Regions from separate parts of the Cutibacterium granulosum genome, predicted to be linked through region 1. Evidence: predicted binding sites of a transcription regulator. Region 1 holds the regulator's gene; each other region holds the start of a gene.

The links. The regulator HrcA, encoded in region 1, represses chaperone genes, less so after heat shock. The targets are predictions, from matches to a motif close to TTGGCACTCGNNNNNNNCGAGTGCCAA.
Region 2: groES (co-chaperone GroES) is a predicted target of HrcA. The motif match lies at 2,082-2,108, and genes of this name have one in related genera.
Region 3: groL (chaperonin GroEL) is a predicted target of HrcA. The motif match lies at 2,951-2,977, and genes of this name have one in related genera.

Annotation. Positions count from the first base shown of each region.
Region 1 is NZ_LT906441.1:1,224,878-1,229,878, forward strand. Features, by position in the region: gene CKV91_RS05160 (DUF3097 domain-containing protein) at 1-678, shown strand, start outside; gene CKV91_RS05165 (inositol monophosphatase family protein) at 675-1,538, shown strand; gene CKV91_RS05170 (MBL fold metallo-hydrolase) at 1,650-2,462, opposite strand; gene hrcA (heat-inducible transcriptional repressor HrcA) at 2,719-3,735, shown strand; gene dnaJ (molecular chaperone DnaJ) at 3,743-4,915, shown strand; gene CKV91_RS05185 (16S rRNA (uracil(1498)-N(3))-methyltransferase) at 4,912-5,001, shown strand, end outside.
Region 2 is NZ_LT906441.1:2,134,812-2,139,812, reverse strand. Features, by position in the region: gene CKV91_RS09135 (THUMP-like domain-containing protein) at 1-862, shown strand, start outside; gene CKV91_RS09130 (LppM family (lipo)protein) at 909-2,060, shown strand; gene groES (co-chaperone GroES) at 2,257-2,553, shown strand; gene groL (chaperonin GroEL) at 2,565-4,160, shown strand; gene mptB (polyprenol phosphomannose-dependent alpha 1,6 mannosyltransferase MptB) at 4,291-5,001, shown strand, end outside.
Region 3 is NZ_LT906441.1:974,650-979,650, reverse strand. Features, by position in the region: gene CKV91_RS04040 (MFS transporter) at 1-732, opposite strand, end outside; gene groL (chaperonin GroEL) at 1,152-2,786, opposite strand; gene manA (mannose-6-phosphate isomerase, class I) at 3,435-4,616, shown strand.

The DNA.
Region 1 (5,001 bases):
CACCGATCCTTCCCGGTGGGGCCGGGATTCTGGATCGACGGCAAACCCGTCACCCTGCGCGTCCCGCCACGTCAGGGTGCGGCTCGCCCGACCCACACCGCCTCCGGGTCGCTGGTGAGTGACGAGCCTGAGCCATCCCGAATCGCCCTTCCCTCACGCATCTACGTCGAAGGGCGTCATGACGCCGAGCTGGTCGAGAAGATCTGGGGAGACGACCTACGCCACGTCGGCGTCGTCGTGGAGTACATGGGCGGCATGGACGATCTCGTCGACATCGTCGCGCAGTTTCGCCCCAGGAAAGGGCACCGGCTGGGGGTGCTCGTCGACCATCTCGTCGCTGGCACCAAGGAGTCCCGGGTGGCCGAGGAGGTGCGACGCGGTGGCTACGGTGACTACGTCATGATCACGGGCCATCGTTTCATCGACATCTGGCAGGCGATCAAACCGGAGCGGATTGGCCGCAAGACCTGGCCCGAGGTGCCCATGGACGAGGACTTCAAGCTGGGCACCCTCAAACGGTTGGGGCTGCCACACCAGAGCCAGAAGGACGTCGGCAAGGCTTGGCAGGCGATTCTTGGGCGAGTGCGCGACTGGCACGATCTCGATCCCAGGTTCAACATGGAGATGGAGAAGCTCATCGACTTCGTCACGGCCGATCATCTGGAGGAATTGCAGTGAGTGTCACGACTGCCGAGGTTGCCGAGATCATTCGTGGGGTCAGCGCACGAGTGATCGATCCGGGGTTTCGGCGGCTTTCCCCCGACCAGATTCACGAGAAGGCACCCGGCGACCTCGTCACGGACCTCGATCGTCAGGCGGAAGGCGAACTGTCGCGCCTGTTGACCTCTGCCGGTGGCGGGATCGTCGTCGGTGAGGAATCGGTGCATGATGATGCCTCGGTGCTGCAGGAGCTTCCCACCGCCGAGCTGGCCTGGGTCATCGACCCCATCGATGGGACGAAGAACTACGTCAACGGGTCGACGCATCATGCCGTCATGGTCGCCGAGGTGCAGCACGGGGTGACGACCCGGTCATGGATCTGGCAGCCGCAGCTGGGGCACATGTGGATCGCCGAGCGTGGCAACGGGCTCGTCTGCGACGGTGAACCGGTGACGCCGAATCGGCGGCATCCTGCCTCAGAGACGATCGAACCCGACGTTCCGGACTCGGCCCAGCTGCTCAGCCTCCCGGATTCCGCTCGGCAGGTGACTGCCAACCGGAACGTGGTCCGTGCCGTGACGGCCTACCCCCACAACCGGCGGTCGAGTGCGTCACTCACGTGGGCGGAAGCACATTCCTGCTGTGGCGTGGACTATCCGCTGATCTGTCTGGGGGAGCAGGACGTGGCCTGCTGGTTCCACATCCATCCTTGGGACCATCTGCCCGGATCCCTCATGGTCACCGAGTGCGGGGGAGTGGTGCGCGTCGCCGGCGGAGCGGACTACACCGCGCGACACACCAAACAACGTGGCGTCATCATCGCGGCCAGCGATGAGCGGTCCTGGCAGATCGCCGCCCAGGCGTTGGAGGAGAACTGACGTGGTCGTCACTGCCGCACCGCGCAGTATGAGGGGATGTCCATGATCGACTCTGCGGTGCTCGCGGAACGAACGTCGTTTCGTTGGTGAGGTGGTGAGGCACGCCCCGCGTCACCGGTTGGTGAGCGGCAGCAGTCCCTCGCGGGTGATTCCCCGGGCAGTCAGTTGATCTGTGATCGGTGCGATCCACCCGGTCACCGTGGCACGATCCAGCCCTGCGGGAATGTCGTCGAGTGCGGACTCGGGTGCCCGGCCATGCTCCATGGCCTCCCGCACTGCGCTGACGAGCCCCCAGATGGCGTTGCGCTGCGCCATGACGCCCTGGTCGTCGGTCGGGTCGCCATGACCGGGAATGTAGCGGTCCTTGGCGTCCGTGACGTTCATCACCATGTCGATGGCTCCCGCCCAGTCCCAGAAGTCGGTCGTCGAGTCGGCCTGTGGTGGCCCGGAGGTCTCGATGAGATCACCCATGAAGGTGATGTGGTCCTCCGGAACCCGAACGGTGAGATCACCGTCGGTGTGTGCCGCCCCCGGGTGCAGGATCTCGGCGGTGACACCTCCCAGATCCAGGTACGCCATCAGCGAGATGGGATGGTCGATGGCGGGGGTGGGGCCGTGCTCGACAGCAGTGCGGTGCATCCAGGACTCCACGGCGACCCCCGACTCCTTCGCGCACCGGGCCACGCCGCGCAGGCCACCGACGTGGTCGTCGTGGTGATGGGTGATGACCAGTCGGTCCACCGGCCTGCCCAAGGCCATGGCTGCCGAGAGGGCCAGGTCGTGCCCCTGCTGGGATGTCGACCCGGAGTCAACCATGAGCAGGTGTTCCGATCCCATGACCAGGCCGATGGTCACCGACTCGGGGTCGACCCTCGTCGTCCACACATGGGAGCTCACAGCACACCACTGAATGTCAGATGCCATGGTGTGGATTGTCTCATGCCCATCTGGCCGCGTCGATCACGGTGATGACCTGAGAGGGATGCGGACGCCGGCTCTGGGTGAGTGGCCGGGCTGCACGGCTCGCTGCTCGGGACCAGCAGGGTGGAATCCCGTTCCCGGGCCACTAGACTGGCACTCGCACACGTTGAGTGCCAGAATCTGTGGTGCACGTGTGCGAGACGTGTACTCGTCGCGAAGTCGGCGCATGTGGGCGAGACCACCAGATGAGGAGGAACAAGTGCTTGACGATCGCAAGCTCGAGGTCCTCAAGGCCATCATCACCGACTACGTCTCCAGCAAGGAGCCGGTGGGGTCGAAGGCCCTTGTCGAGAGGCATGGTCTGAAGGTCTCACCGGCAACCGTGCGCAATGACATGGCTGTCCTGGAGGACGAGGGATACATCACCCATCCCCACACCAGCGCCGGGCGGATCCCCACCGACAAGGGATATCGCATGTTCGTCGATCGTATTGCAACGGTCAAGCCACTCTCCACACCCGAGAAGAGGGCCATCGCCACCTTCATGAATGGTGCGGTCGACCTGGACGACATCGTCACCCGAACCGTGCGGTTGCTGGCCCAGGTCACTCGTCAGGTGGCCATCATGCAGTATCCGGTGACCACTTCGGCCACCGTACGTCACCTGGAACTGGTGAGTCTGTCGGCCGATCGGGTCCTCGTCGTCGTGATCCTCTCCTCCGGCACCGTCGAGCAGCGCACCATCGAACTGCCAGCCCATGACGAGCAGGATCTCCTCGTACTGCGGGATCGGATCGGTACCGCGGTCGTGGGGCATCCCGTGGCCGAGGCTGCCGACCTGCTGTCGCAGATGGTGGATCGTGCTCATCCCGACGCCACCAGTCACACGGCCGCCGTGACAGCCGCCGTCCTGGAGGTGCTGGCCACCGACACGTCCTCTCGCGTCGTGGTGGCCGGGGTGCCGAACCTCACCGCCTTCGGGGCGCAGTTTCCCACCACGGTGCGGCCCATCCTGGAGGCGCTCGAGGAACAGGTGGTGCTGCTGCGTCTGCTGGGCGAGGTGAGCGGCGACCTGGGTGAGGTGACGGTGCGCATCGGTTCGGAGAACGTGGATCAGTCGTTCCAGTCGACGAGTCTCATCGCCAGCCCCTACGGTGAGGCCGACATGCTTGCGAGCCTGGGTGTCGTGGGGCCCACCCGAATGGACTACCCGTCAACCATGGCCACGGTGCGTGCCGTGGCCCGTTACGTCGGACGTTTCCTGGCAGAAGGATGAATGCGAATTGAGCACGGACTACTACGAGGTCCTTGGCGTCCCGCGGGATGCCAGTGCCGAGCAGATCAAGAAGGCATATCGCCGCAAGGCGATGAAACTGCACCCCGATGTCGCCGGACCGGGCTCGGAGGATGAGTTCAAGCTGGTTCAGGAGGCCTACGAGGTGCTCCAGGACCCGCAGAAGCGGGCCGTCTTCGACCGGGGCGGTGACCCCAACTCCCGTGGCGGCGGATTCGACGGTTTCAGCAGTGGTGGATTCGATTTCACCAATCTGGTCGACGCCATGTTCGGCGATGCCAGCCCGTTCGGCGGATCCAGCCGTGGACCACGCTCCCGAACCCGGCGCGGACAGGACGCTCTGGTGCGGTTGCGCCTCACCCTTGCCGAGGCCGTCTTCGGCATCACCAAACCGTTGGACGTCGACACCGCAGTGGTGTGTCCCACATGTCAGGGCAACGGCTCCCAGGACGGTTCGCAACCCACGACCTGTGAGAACTGCAAGGGTTCCGGTGAGGTCATCTCGGTGCAGCGTTCCTTCCTGGGCAACATTCGCACCGCTCAGCCCTGCCCAGTCTGTCGCGGTTTCGGCACGGTCATCCCCCATCCCTGCCAGGAGTGCTCCGGTGAGGGGCGGGTACGCACCACTCGTACGATCAATGTGCGCATTCCAGCAGGTGTGGCTGATGGCAACCGCATCCACCTGGAGTCCCAGGGGGAGGTCGGCCCCGGTGGTGGCCCGGCTGGTGATCTCTACGTGGAGCTCACCGTGGCCAGGCATGACGTGTTCCGTCGCAATGGGCAGAACCTCGAGATGACGATCTCGGTGCCCATGACGGCCGCTGCCCTGGGGACAACCATTCCGGTACGTACCCTCGAGGCCGATCGTGACGACATGGACAAGGCCCTGGGCAGCGTCGATCTGGACATACCCGCCGGCACCCAGTCCGGGACCAAGGTGACGATTGAGGAACGCGGTGTGCCACGCCTGCGGGCATCCGGACGCGGTGATCTCGTCGTCGAGGTCATCGTCCAGACCCCGACCAAGCTCGATCACGAGCAGGAGGAACTGCTGCATCGGCTTGCCGAGATGCGCGAGGAGACCAGCCCGGCCGTGTCTGTGCACTCCTCCTCGGGGGGCAAGAAGGTGTTCTCCCGGCTGCGTGAGGCCTTCGGCGGATGAGTGACGCCTGCTTCATCGCAGATCTGGGCCCTGCCACGTCGGGTGACCAGCCCCCGGCCGTCGGCGACCTCGTGGAGATCACGGGA
Region 2 (5,001 bases), 910 kb from region 1:
GATCGATCCGGCCACCGCCGAGCTCGCCCGCCACAACCTGCCCGGGGCACAGGTACTGTGCGCCGATGCCACGGCGGTGCTGGACGAGCTGTTCGCTGCCGTACCTCAGCCTCCCCACGACCGCGTACCGGGCGGCCTCGCGTCGCGGGGCGTCCGACCAGGTGGGACCGCCGTCATGCTCGACCCGGCTCGCCGGACCGGACGGGGGCGCACCTGGCGTCTGGCGGACGTCCAGCCGCCGTGGTCCTTCGTCGAGCACGTCCTGCAGCTGGCACCGTGCGTCGTCAAGCTCGGCCCCGGGGTCGATCGTGGCCAGTTGCCGAACCAGCCCGTCACCCATGTGGGGCATCGCGGTGATCTCGTCGAGGCCACCCTGTGGTCAGGGTTTGGTGATCTGTGGCCGGGGGACCGGGCCGTCCTCGTCGGCAGCGACGATCGAGGCCCGGTCGAGCTCCCCGCGGCGCTCCCCGCCCCCGAACCCGGTGACCTGGGGGCCTTTCTGGCCGAGCCGCATCCTGCGGCCATCCGCGCGGCGAGCCTGTCCGCCATTGCCCCGCAGTTGCGTTCGGTGGCTCCGGGCATTGCCTACCTCACCGCCGACGAGCCCGTCGAGACCCCGTGGCTCACCTGGTTCGCCGTCGAGGAGGTGTTGCCCCTCGACGTGCGCGTCCTGCGCGGCTGGGTACGCAAGCACCGCGTCGGCACGGTGGAGATCAAGAAACGCGGGGTGGAAGTCGACCCCGTGACATGGCGGCGCAAGCTCAAACCCTCCGGGCCGAACAGCGCGACTCTGGTGTGCACCCCGACGACGGCTGGAGCCCGGGCCGTGGTGTGTCGGCGGCGAATGGTCACCAGAAATTGATCCTGCCATTTCGCTTTGCAGATGGGATGTGTGGTTGCATGATCACATGCTGAGCAATTCTTGCCGCCCCCGGCGTTGGGGCGTCCTCCTGTTGGCTCCTCTCCTGCTGCTGTCCGGATGCATGAAGTTCAATGCCTCCTACGACATCAAGGACGAGGAACACGTCAACGCCAACCTCACCATTGCCGTCTCCAAGTCCATGGCCGAGATGTCCGGTCAGAACACCGGTGGGGAGCTCAAGGAGTGTGAGCAGTTGATGTCCGCCTCCGGCGTCACCGACAAGGCGGTGGCGAAGAAGTACGAGGACGACGAGTACATCGGCTGCACCATCGTCGGTGAGGACAACGCCAAGAACATTGGTACTCGGGATTCCGGGGTCGCCATCACGTTCACCGACGACGAGGTGAAGTTCCGCATGGGTCAGGAGATCTTCTCACCCGAGACCTCGGGTCAGGAGATCACCCCCGAGATGCTCAGTGATTTCAAGGTGTCGGTGACCTTCCCCGGCGCAGTGACCCAGCACTCCGGGTCGAGCACGGTGGACGGCAACACCGTCACCTGGACCAGTGCCAAGGAGCTCATGTCGAGTGGGATCACTGCCACCAGCGAGCGTTCCTCCAGTGCCCTGGCGTGGTGGATGTGGCTCATCATCGGGGTGCTTGCCCTGGCTGTCATCGGTGCCGTCATTGCAGTCATCGTGCGTCATCGGGCGAAGGGTTCCCGGGCCAACGGGTCGCAGGGCGAATCGGTGCCACACGATCCCGAGCGGCCTGACGGTGGGCGGCCCACCCAGGAGGGCCCGGAACGGTCTGGCCCGGAACAGTCTGGTTCTGTGCCGTCTGGTTCTGGGCAGTTTGATTCTGGACAGCCTGGCTCCGACCGGCCGCGCCGCGCAGACGGCCAGCCTCAGCACGGCGATTCCATGCCGCACTCCTCGACCCCTGCTCACGGGGATCATGGTCAGACCCCGGCGGGCCAGGAGCCTCAGCCGAGAAACGTCCAGCCGTGGGAGGCATCCGATGGTGCCGGTCAGCCACACCATCTGGCCAGAGGAGTCGAGCCCGACGCGGATGTCGCGGCCGATGCGGACGCCAGTCCTGCACCTCGTCGTGGCGCCGGTTCGGACTTCCCACACCCATCGTCGGGCTCCGGCACGTCGGATCCTGGACCGTCGGATTCCGGCACACCGGGAGCCTGAGCTTCACCGACTCAACAATCTCTGGCACTCATCTTGCCTGAGTGCTAATGCCGGTGTACTTTTCTGATTGGCACTCTCATGGTGAGTGTGCCAACGAGCTGGACGCACCCGCGACGCCGAAGGCTCGAACGCTCGGGGCTCGCAACCCCTGGCAGGAGACTTTTGAACATCCGTCCTTTCACGAAAGGGGTTCATCGTGGCAACCACGATCAAGCCGCTCGAGGACCGCGTCCTCGTCCAGCCTCTCGAGGCCGAGCAGACCACCGCATCCGGTCTCGTCATTCCCGACACCGCCAAGGAGAAGCCGCAGGAGGGCAAGGTCATCTCTGCTGGTCCCGGCCGCGTCGACGACAAGGGCACCCGCGTCCCCATGGACGTCAAGGAAGGTGACGTCGTCATCTTCTCCAAGTACGGCGGCACCGAGGTCAAGTACGACGGTCAGGAGTACCTGCTGCTCAACGCGCGCGACATCCTCGCCGTCGTCGAGAAGTGAGGCGCTGACACATGGCAGCAAAGCAGCTTCAGTTTGACGAGGACGCCCGCACCTCACTCGAGCGCGGTGTCGACACCCTCGCCGACACCGTCAAGGTGACGCTGGGCCCCAAGGGCCGCTACGTCGTCATTGACAAGAAGTGGGGCGCACCGACCATCACCAACGACGGTGTCACCGTCGCCAAGGAGGTCGACCTCACCGATCACTATGAGAACCTCGGCGCCCAGCTGGCCAAGGAGGTCGCCACCAAGACCAACGACGTCGCCGGTGATGGAACCACCACCGCCACGGTGCTCGCCCAGGCCATGGTTCACGAGGGCCTGCGCGCCGTCGCCTCGGGCACCAACCCGGTTGGCCTCAAGCGCGGCATCGACAAGGCCGTGACCCAGCTCGTGGCGAACCTGCGATCCCTGTCGCGCGCCGTCGAGACCACCGCCGACATGGCCAACGTCGCCACCATCTCCAGCCGCGACGAGAAGATCGGCAAGCTCATCGCCGATGCCTTCGACAAGGTCGGCAAGGACGGCGTCATCACCGTCGACGAGTCCCAGACCTTCGGCACCGAGCTGGAGTTCACCGAGGGCATGCAGTTCGACAAGGGCTACCTCTCGCCGTACATGGTCACCGACCAGGATCGTATGGAGGCCGTGATCGAGGATCCCTACATCCTCATCCACTCCGGCAAGATCTCCTCGATGAACGACCTGCTCCCCGTGCTGGAGAAGGTCATCGCCGCCCACGGCACCCTGTTCATCGTCGCCGAGGACGTCGAGGGGGAGGCCCTGAGCACCCTCGTCGTCAACAAGATCCGCGGCACCTTCAACTCGGTGGCCGTCAAGGCACCGGCCTTCGGCGATCGTCGCAAGGCCATGCTGCAGGACATCGCCACCCTCACCGGTGGCCAGGTCATCGCACCCGAGGTCGGCCTCAAGCTCGACCAGGTGGATCTGGACGTCCTGGGACGCGCCAAGAAGGTCGTCGTCAGCAAGGACAATACGACCATCGTCGACGGTGCCGGGGCCAAGGCCGACGTCGACGGACGCGTCGCCCAGCTGCGCGCCGAGTACGACCACTCCGACTCCGAGTGGGACCGCGAGAAGCTCCAGGAGCGGATCGCCAAGCTCGCCGGTGGCGTGTGCGTCATCCGCGTGGGTGCTGCCACCGAGGTGGAGCTCAACGAGAAGAAGCACCGCATCGAGGACGCCGTCTCGGCCACTCGCGCTGCGATCGAGGAGGGCATCGTCGCCGGTGGCGGCTCGGCCCTCATCCACGCCTCCGCCAACCTCGCCGACAAGCTCGGGCTCGAGGGCGACGAGCTGGTCGGTGCCCAGATCGTCGAGAAGGCCGTGCGTGAACCGCTGCGTTGGATTGCCGAGAACGGTGGCGAGCCCGGCTACGTCATCGTCTCCAAGGTCGCCGAGTTGGAGCCCGGACATGGCTACAACGGCAAGACCGGTGAGTACGTCGACCTCATTGCCGATGGTGTCATCGACCCGGTCAAGGTGACTCGTTCGGCTCTGGCCAATGCCGCCTCCATCGCCTCGCTGCTGCTCACCACCGAGACCTTGGTGGTGGACAAGCCCGACGACGAGGACGACGACAAGTGAGGTCGAGCCTCGAAACACTCGGCTGAGAAGTCCGCGAGCGGCCCCGGAAGGTGACTTCCGGGGCCGTCGTGCATGCTGAGGGTCATGGCGTCACGAGCCGGTAGTGTTGCCGATGACCGAAAGGACGTGGATGAGCCAGAGACGTGATGAGGCGGTTCCGGACGGTGCGCAGAATGCCCCGGAGACCCCCGCTGCTGCCTCCCATCGAGATCGCACGGCACTCAAGGTGGCCCTTTTCGGGTTCGCCGGTGCTCTCATGATCGCTGAATGGGCCTGGACCGACACCACCCCGACGAGCGGCACGGTGAGCATGAACCAGGTGCTGGCCCGACTGGTCGGAGCGTTGGGGGTCATCGTCCTGAGCGGGTCATGGCTGGCGACCCGAGGTTGGCGGACCCCTCAACTGTGGCGGGTGCTTGCCGTCTGGGCCCTGCCCCTGATGGTCTGCCCGCCGGTCATGAGCAGTGATGGTTGGGCCTACGCCGCCCAGGGATACCTGTTGGCCAATGGGTTCAATCCCTATGAGGTGCCGCAGGGCAGGGCTGGCGACCTTGGCGCCTTGGTCGACTCGCACTGGAGGGGCAGCACCGCCGTCTACCCACCCGGATCGTTGTGGGGCCAGGCCGGGGCAGTGGCATTGTCTGGCGGACGTCCCCTTGCCACGATCATCACGCTGCGCATGGTGGCGGTGGCAGCGCTGATCCTTCTGGGCATGGCCGTCACACGAGTGGCCCGGCTCGCTGGGGTGGACGAGCACCGTGCCTTCTGGGTGGCGGTCGTCAACCCGTTGACAGTCCTGCAGGTCGTCGGCGGGGTGCACAACGACGGGATGCAGGCGGCA
Region 3 (5,001 bases), 250 kb from region 1:
GGCTGGGATGGAGCACAGGAGGAGCATCCATCGCCACGCCGCACCGTTGCCCGAGGAGATGACGAGGTTGTCGAGGAAGGCATGGTAGGCCGTCTCGTCGAGTGGGCCGCCCTTGGAGGTCTGCAGTCCGAGAATCTCGTCCCAGGAATGTGGGCCCGAGGTGATACCGAGCGGATCGGCGTTGCCATTGCGTCGCACCGTGATCTGCGGCCCTCCGTGGGCGACGTTGATGACGGCGTTCATGGTGAAGGCCAGCAGCTGGCCGGTGACGATCATGAACTGGTCGATGGCCACGACCGTTCCGCGGATACGCTTGGGAGAGCTCTCGGCGAGATATATCGGCACGGTGGCCGAGGCGGCACCGACGGCGAACCCCAGGACGAAGCGGAAGAGGTAGACCATGCCCACGGTGGGGGCGAACGTCGTCCCCAGGGCCCCGAGCAGGAAGATGATGGCAAGGGTGGTGATGTTGTGACGCCTCCCCCACCGGTCGGACATCGCTCCCCCGACCATGGCGCCGATGGCCGCTCCGATGAGCAGGATTCCACCGATCGCCCCCTCCTGGACGGCGGTGAGCCCCAGCCCGCCGGCGGAACCGGGCATGTACATGTAGGGCAGGGCACCAGAGATGACACCGGTGTCGTAGCCGAAGAGCAGGGAGCCCAGGGTGGCGACGGCGGCAATGGCACCGATTCCGCGGTGCGGTCCCGAGGGCGGGGTGTCGCGGACCAGTCGTGTGGTCTCATCCGCACCGTGCGGCAGTGTGCTCATCGTCGTCCTTCTGTCGTGATCGTTCCCGCCCAGTACTGGGGCTGGCGCGCCAACGGTGTGCGCGGGGCTCACCGGCAGCACCACACGCCGGGCAGTGACGCTGGGGGATCATCAATTATCACTCACCATCACCCATCGGGAAGCCACATTGCGTGTCCTGGACGCGATCGGCTGGCATTGGGCGCCCTCAACCGGAAAAACTTCCCGCCCAGGCCGATGGGGAGGCGCAGCAGATCTTGTAGGGCACGAGGTAGATCTGTAGGACACGGGACAGATCCATTGAGAAACGGACATGGGACGGTCCAACCGGGCCGTCCCATGTCCGTACCAGCGCTGTGTCTGTACCAGCACTGCCTCAGATCAGCATTGCCGATGGCATGTCACATCATGCCACCCATGCCGCCCATGTCACCCATGCCGGGGTCACCGGCGGGGGCCGGAGCAGGCTCGGGCTTGTCGGCGATGACGGCCTCGGTGGTGAGGAACAGGGCCGCGATGGAGGAGGCGTTCTGCAGGGCGGAACGCGTCACCTTGGCCGGGTCGATGATACCGGCCTTGACCATGTCGACGTACTCACCGGTGGCAGCGTTGAGGCCCTCACCAGCCGGCAGGTTGGCGACCTTCTCGGCGATGACGCCACCCTCGAGACCGGCGTTCGTGGCGATCTGCTTGAGCGGGGCGGAGCAGGCGGACAGGACGATCTGGGCGCCGGTGGCCTCGTCACCCTCCAGGCCCTCGATCGTGGCGGCCTTGGAGGCCTGCATGAGCGCGACTCCACCACCGGGGATGATGCCCTCCTCGACGGCAGCCTTGGCGTTGCGCACGGCGTCCTCGATGCGGTGCTTGCGTTCCTTGAGCTCCACCTCGGTGGCGGCGCCGACCTTGATGACGGCGACGCCGCCGGCCAGCTTGGCCAGACGCTCCTGGAGCTTCTCGCGGTCGTAGTCGGAGTCGGAGTTCTCGATCTCCTTGCGGATCTGGGTGACGCGGCCGGCGATCTGCTCGGCGTCGCCAGCACCGTCGACGATGGTGCACTCGTCCTTGGTGACGCGCACCGAACGGGCCTTGCCGAGCAGGTCGAGGGTGACGGCGTCGAGCGACAGGCCGACCTCCTCGGAGATGACCTGGCCACCGGTGAGGATGGCGATGTCGGCGAGCATGGCCTTGCGACGGTCACCGAAGCCTGGGGCCTTGACGGCGACGGACTTGAAGGTGCCACGGATCTTGTTGACGATGAGACCGGCCAGGGCCTCACCCTCGACGTCCTCGGCGATGACCAGCAGCGGCTTGCTGGACTTCATGACCTGCTCCAGGACGGGAAGGATGTCCTTGAGCGAGCTGATCTTGGAGTTGACGATGAGGATGTAGGGATCCTCGAGGACGGCCTCCATCGACTCGGTGTCGGTGACGAAGTAGGGCGAGATGTAGCCCTTGTCGAAGCGCATGCCCTCGGTGAGCTCGAGGTCGATGCCGAAGGTGTTCGACTCCTCGACGGTGATGACGCCTTCCTTGCCGACCTTGTCCATGGCCTCGGCGATGGTCTCACCGACGCTGGGATCACCGGCCGAGATGGTGGCGGTGGCAGCGATGTGCTCCTTGGTCTCGATGTCGATGGCCATCTCGGAGAGCCGGGCGCTGATGACCTCGACAGCGGCCTCGATGCCCTTCTTGAGACCCATCGGGTTGGCACCGGCGGTGACGTTGCGCAGCCCCTCGCGCACCATGGCCTGGGCCAGGACAGTGGCGGTGGTGGTGCCGTCGCCAGCGACGTCGTCGGTCTTCTTGGCAACTTCCTTGACGAGCTCGGCGCCGATCTTCTCGTAGGGGTCCTCGAGCTCGATTTCCTTGGCGATCGACACGCCGTCGTTGGTGATCGTCGGTGCGCCCCAAGACTTCTCCAGGACGACGTTGCGGCCCTTGGGGCCGAGGGTGACCTTGACCGCGTCGGCAAGGGTGTTCATGCCCTGCTCGAGTGCGCGGCGGGCCTCGATGTTGAATTCAATGAGTTTCGCCATGTTTGGGGGAGTCCTCCGCTCCGGTGGGCTGTGTGCCCTGGACGTCAGATGTACTGCGAGGTGTCGGCCTCGCGTTGTTGCCCCGTGATGCCCGCGACGGACGATCAGGTGATCTCATCACCGGGTCCCCGGCCGGATCGACGCTCGCAACATCGCTCCAGTCGGTAGCACTCGTCATGTCCGAGTGCCAAGATCATTTTTAGCACTCACCCCCCATGAGTGCAAAGGGATTGTGCCCACGAGTTCACCGGGATGGTGCCCATGAGCGCAACAGCCCCATGGGCACAACGGGATCCCCCGCAACAGGATTGTCCAGGCGCAGAGGATGTCCAGGCGCAGCGGGATTGCCCGGGCACAACGGGATCGTCCGGGATCGTCTGAGCGTAGCGAGATCTCCGGCAGATTCCGGCCCCGGCCGGGCCAGACATGCCCCAACCGGGCCGGACATCTCGACGCTCCTCGCACGTACGTCCCCGCTTCCTGGACCATGTGGTTCCTCGACCATGTGGTGTGGCAGGCGCACGTCGGCCATCGGCCTCGGGCTGACCGACCCGCATCCTCCTCACGTGGCGCGACGGGCGTGCTGCGCACCTCGCCGGATGGTCGTGGCAGGATTGAGGTATCCGTGTCCACGTGGGAGGACTGGCGATGGAGCGTCTGACAGGCAGCATTCGACAGTACGCATGGGGAAGCACCACCGGCGTCCCCACCATCCTGGGCACCGAACCCGACGGCAATCCCCAGGCCGAGTACTGGCTCGGCGCCCACCCCCTGGCACCATCGCAGCTGAGCAGTGGTGAACCGTTGACGCAGCACCTCCACGTGCATCCCGACGAGCTCGGATCAGCTGGGCAGCGATTCGAGGGACGACTGCCCTACATGATGAAGATCGTCTCCGCGGCACGCCCCATGAGTCTGCAGGCCCACCCCAATGACGAACAGGCCTGGGAGGGGTTCGCTGCCGACAACGAGCGTGGTGTGGCCCTGGACTCCCCCGATCGCACCTTTCTGGATCCGTGGGGCAAACCAGAGATCTTCGTCGCCATGGACGAGGTGGACGTGCTGCACGGCTTCCGCGACCCGATCCAGACGCGCAACCTCTTCGACGCACTCGACGTGCCTGCCTCGTTGGACCAGGTCATCGGCCCGCTCACCGAACGCCGCAGTTCCGCCGGCCTGGCCGAGGTGTTCCTCGACTGTCTGAGCGGTGGACCGGAACGCGAGGCATGGGTGAGCGAGGTGACGTCAGCCGCCGTCAACCATGTGGACGACGAGGGAGAGCTGGGTGTGTTCGCCCGCACCGCCGTTGCCCTGGACGAGCACCACCCCTCCGATCCGTCCATCTTGGCCGCACTGCTGCTCAATCACCGTCATCTGCACCGCGGGGATGCTCTGCTGGTGAATCCCGGCACCCTGCACTGCTACCTCACTGGCACCGGGGTGGAGCTTGCCGCCAACTCGAGCAACGTCGTGCGCGGTGGGCTCACTCACAAGCACATCGACATCGACCGGCTCATCTCGATCGTCAATTTCGTCACGCAACCCATCGACCTGGTCGACCTCGTGGGTGTGGGAGCCGGCATGGGACGTTATGACACGCAGTACCCGCAGTTCCAGTTGTACCGCTTCGACCTTGACGTCGATCAACCAGCAATGGCACCGCGCCCCGATCAACCACGGATCCTCCTGGTGACAGGGGGTTACGTCGTGTGCACCAGCCCGAGTGGCACCGACGAGTTGGTGCACGGTATGGCCGCCTGGATCCCCGCGGGTGAGCAGGTACAGCTCAATGGGAACTGTGAGGGGTTCATCGCTTCACCAGGTATGTGACCAGTCTCATGTTTTCACGCGGCGGTCGAGTTTTGCCTTCTTTTCTTCAGTATGTTATATGAAAAACTCCTTGCAAATCCACGCATCACCGCGAGGTTGTCAGCCAGTCACACGACACCCGCATCGCAGTCCGCTCCCGGCAGATTCCTGACGCATCCGACGGCCTCAGCTGCGCCCGTGGGAGGTTTGTTGCCGTCTGACAAGGAGATTCATCGGCGCTCTCGATTTGTGTCAGACAGGTATTAGCTTTCGTTCTCATCTGATACCGGATGGGCCATACTCGTATGCCAATACAGCTTTGACACCCTACTCTGAAAGTATGTACAGTCACTCGGGTCTAACAACCTGACCCCGGTGTGTGCTTCATGATCAGCGTATTGGCCTC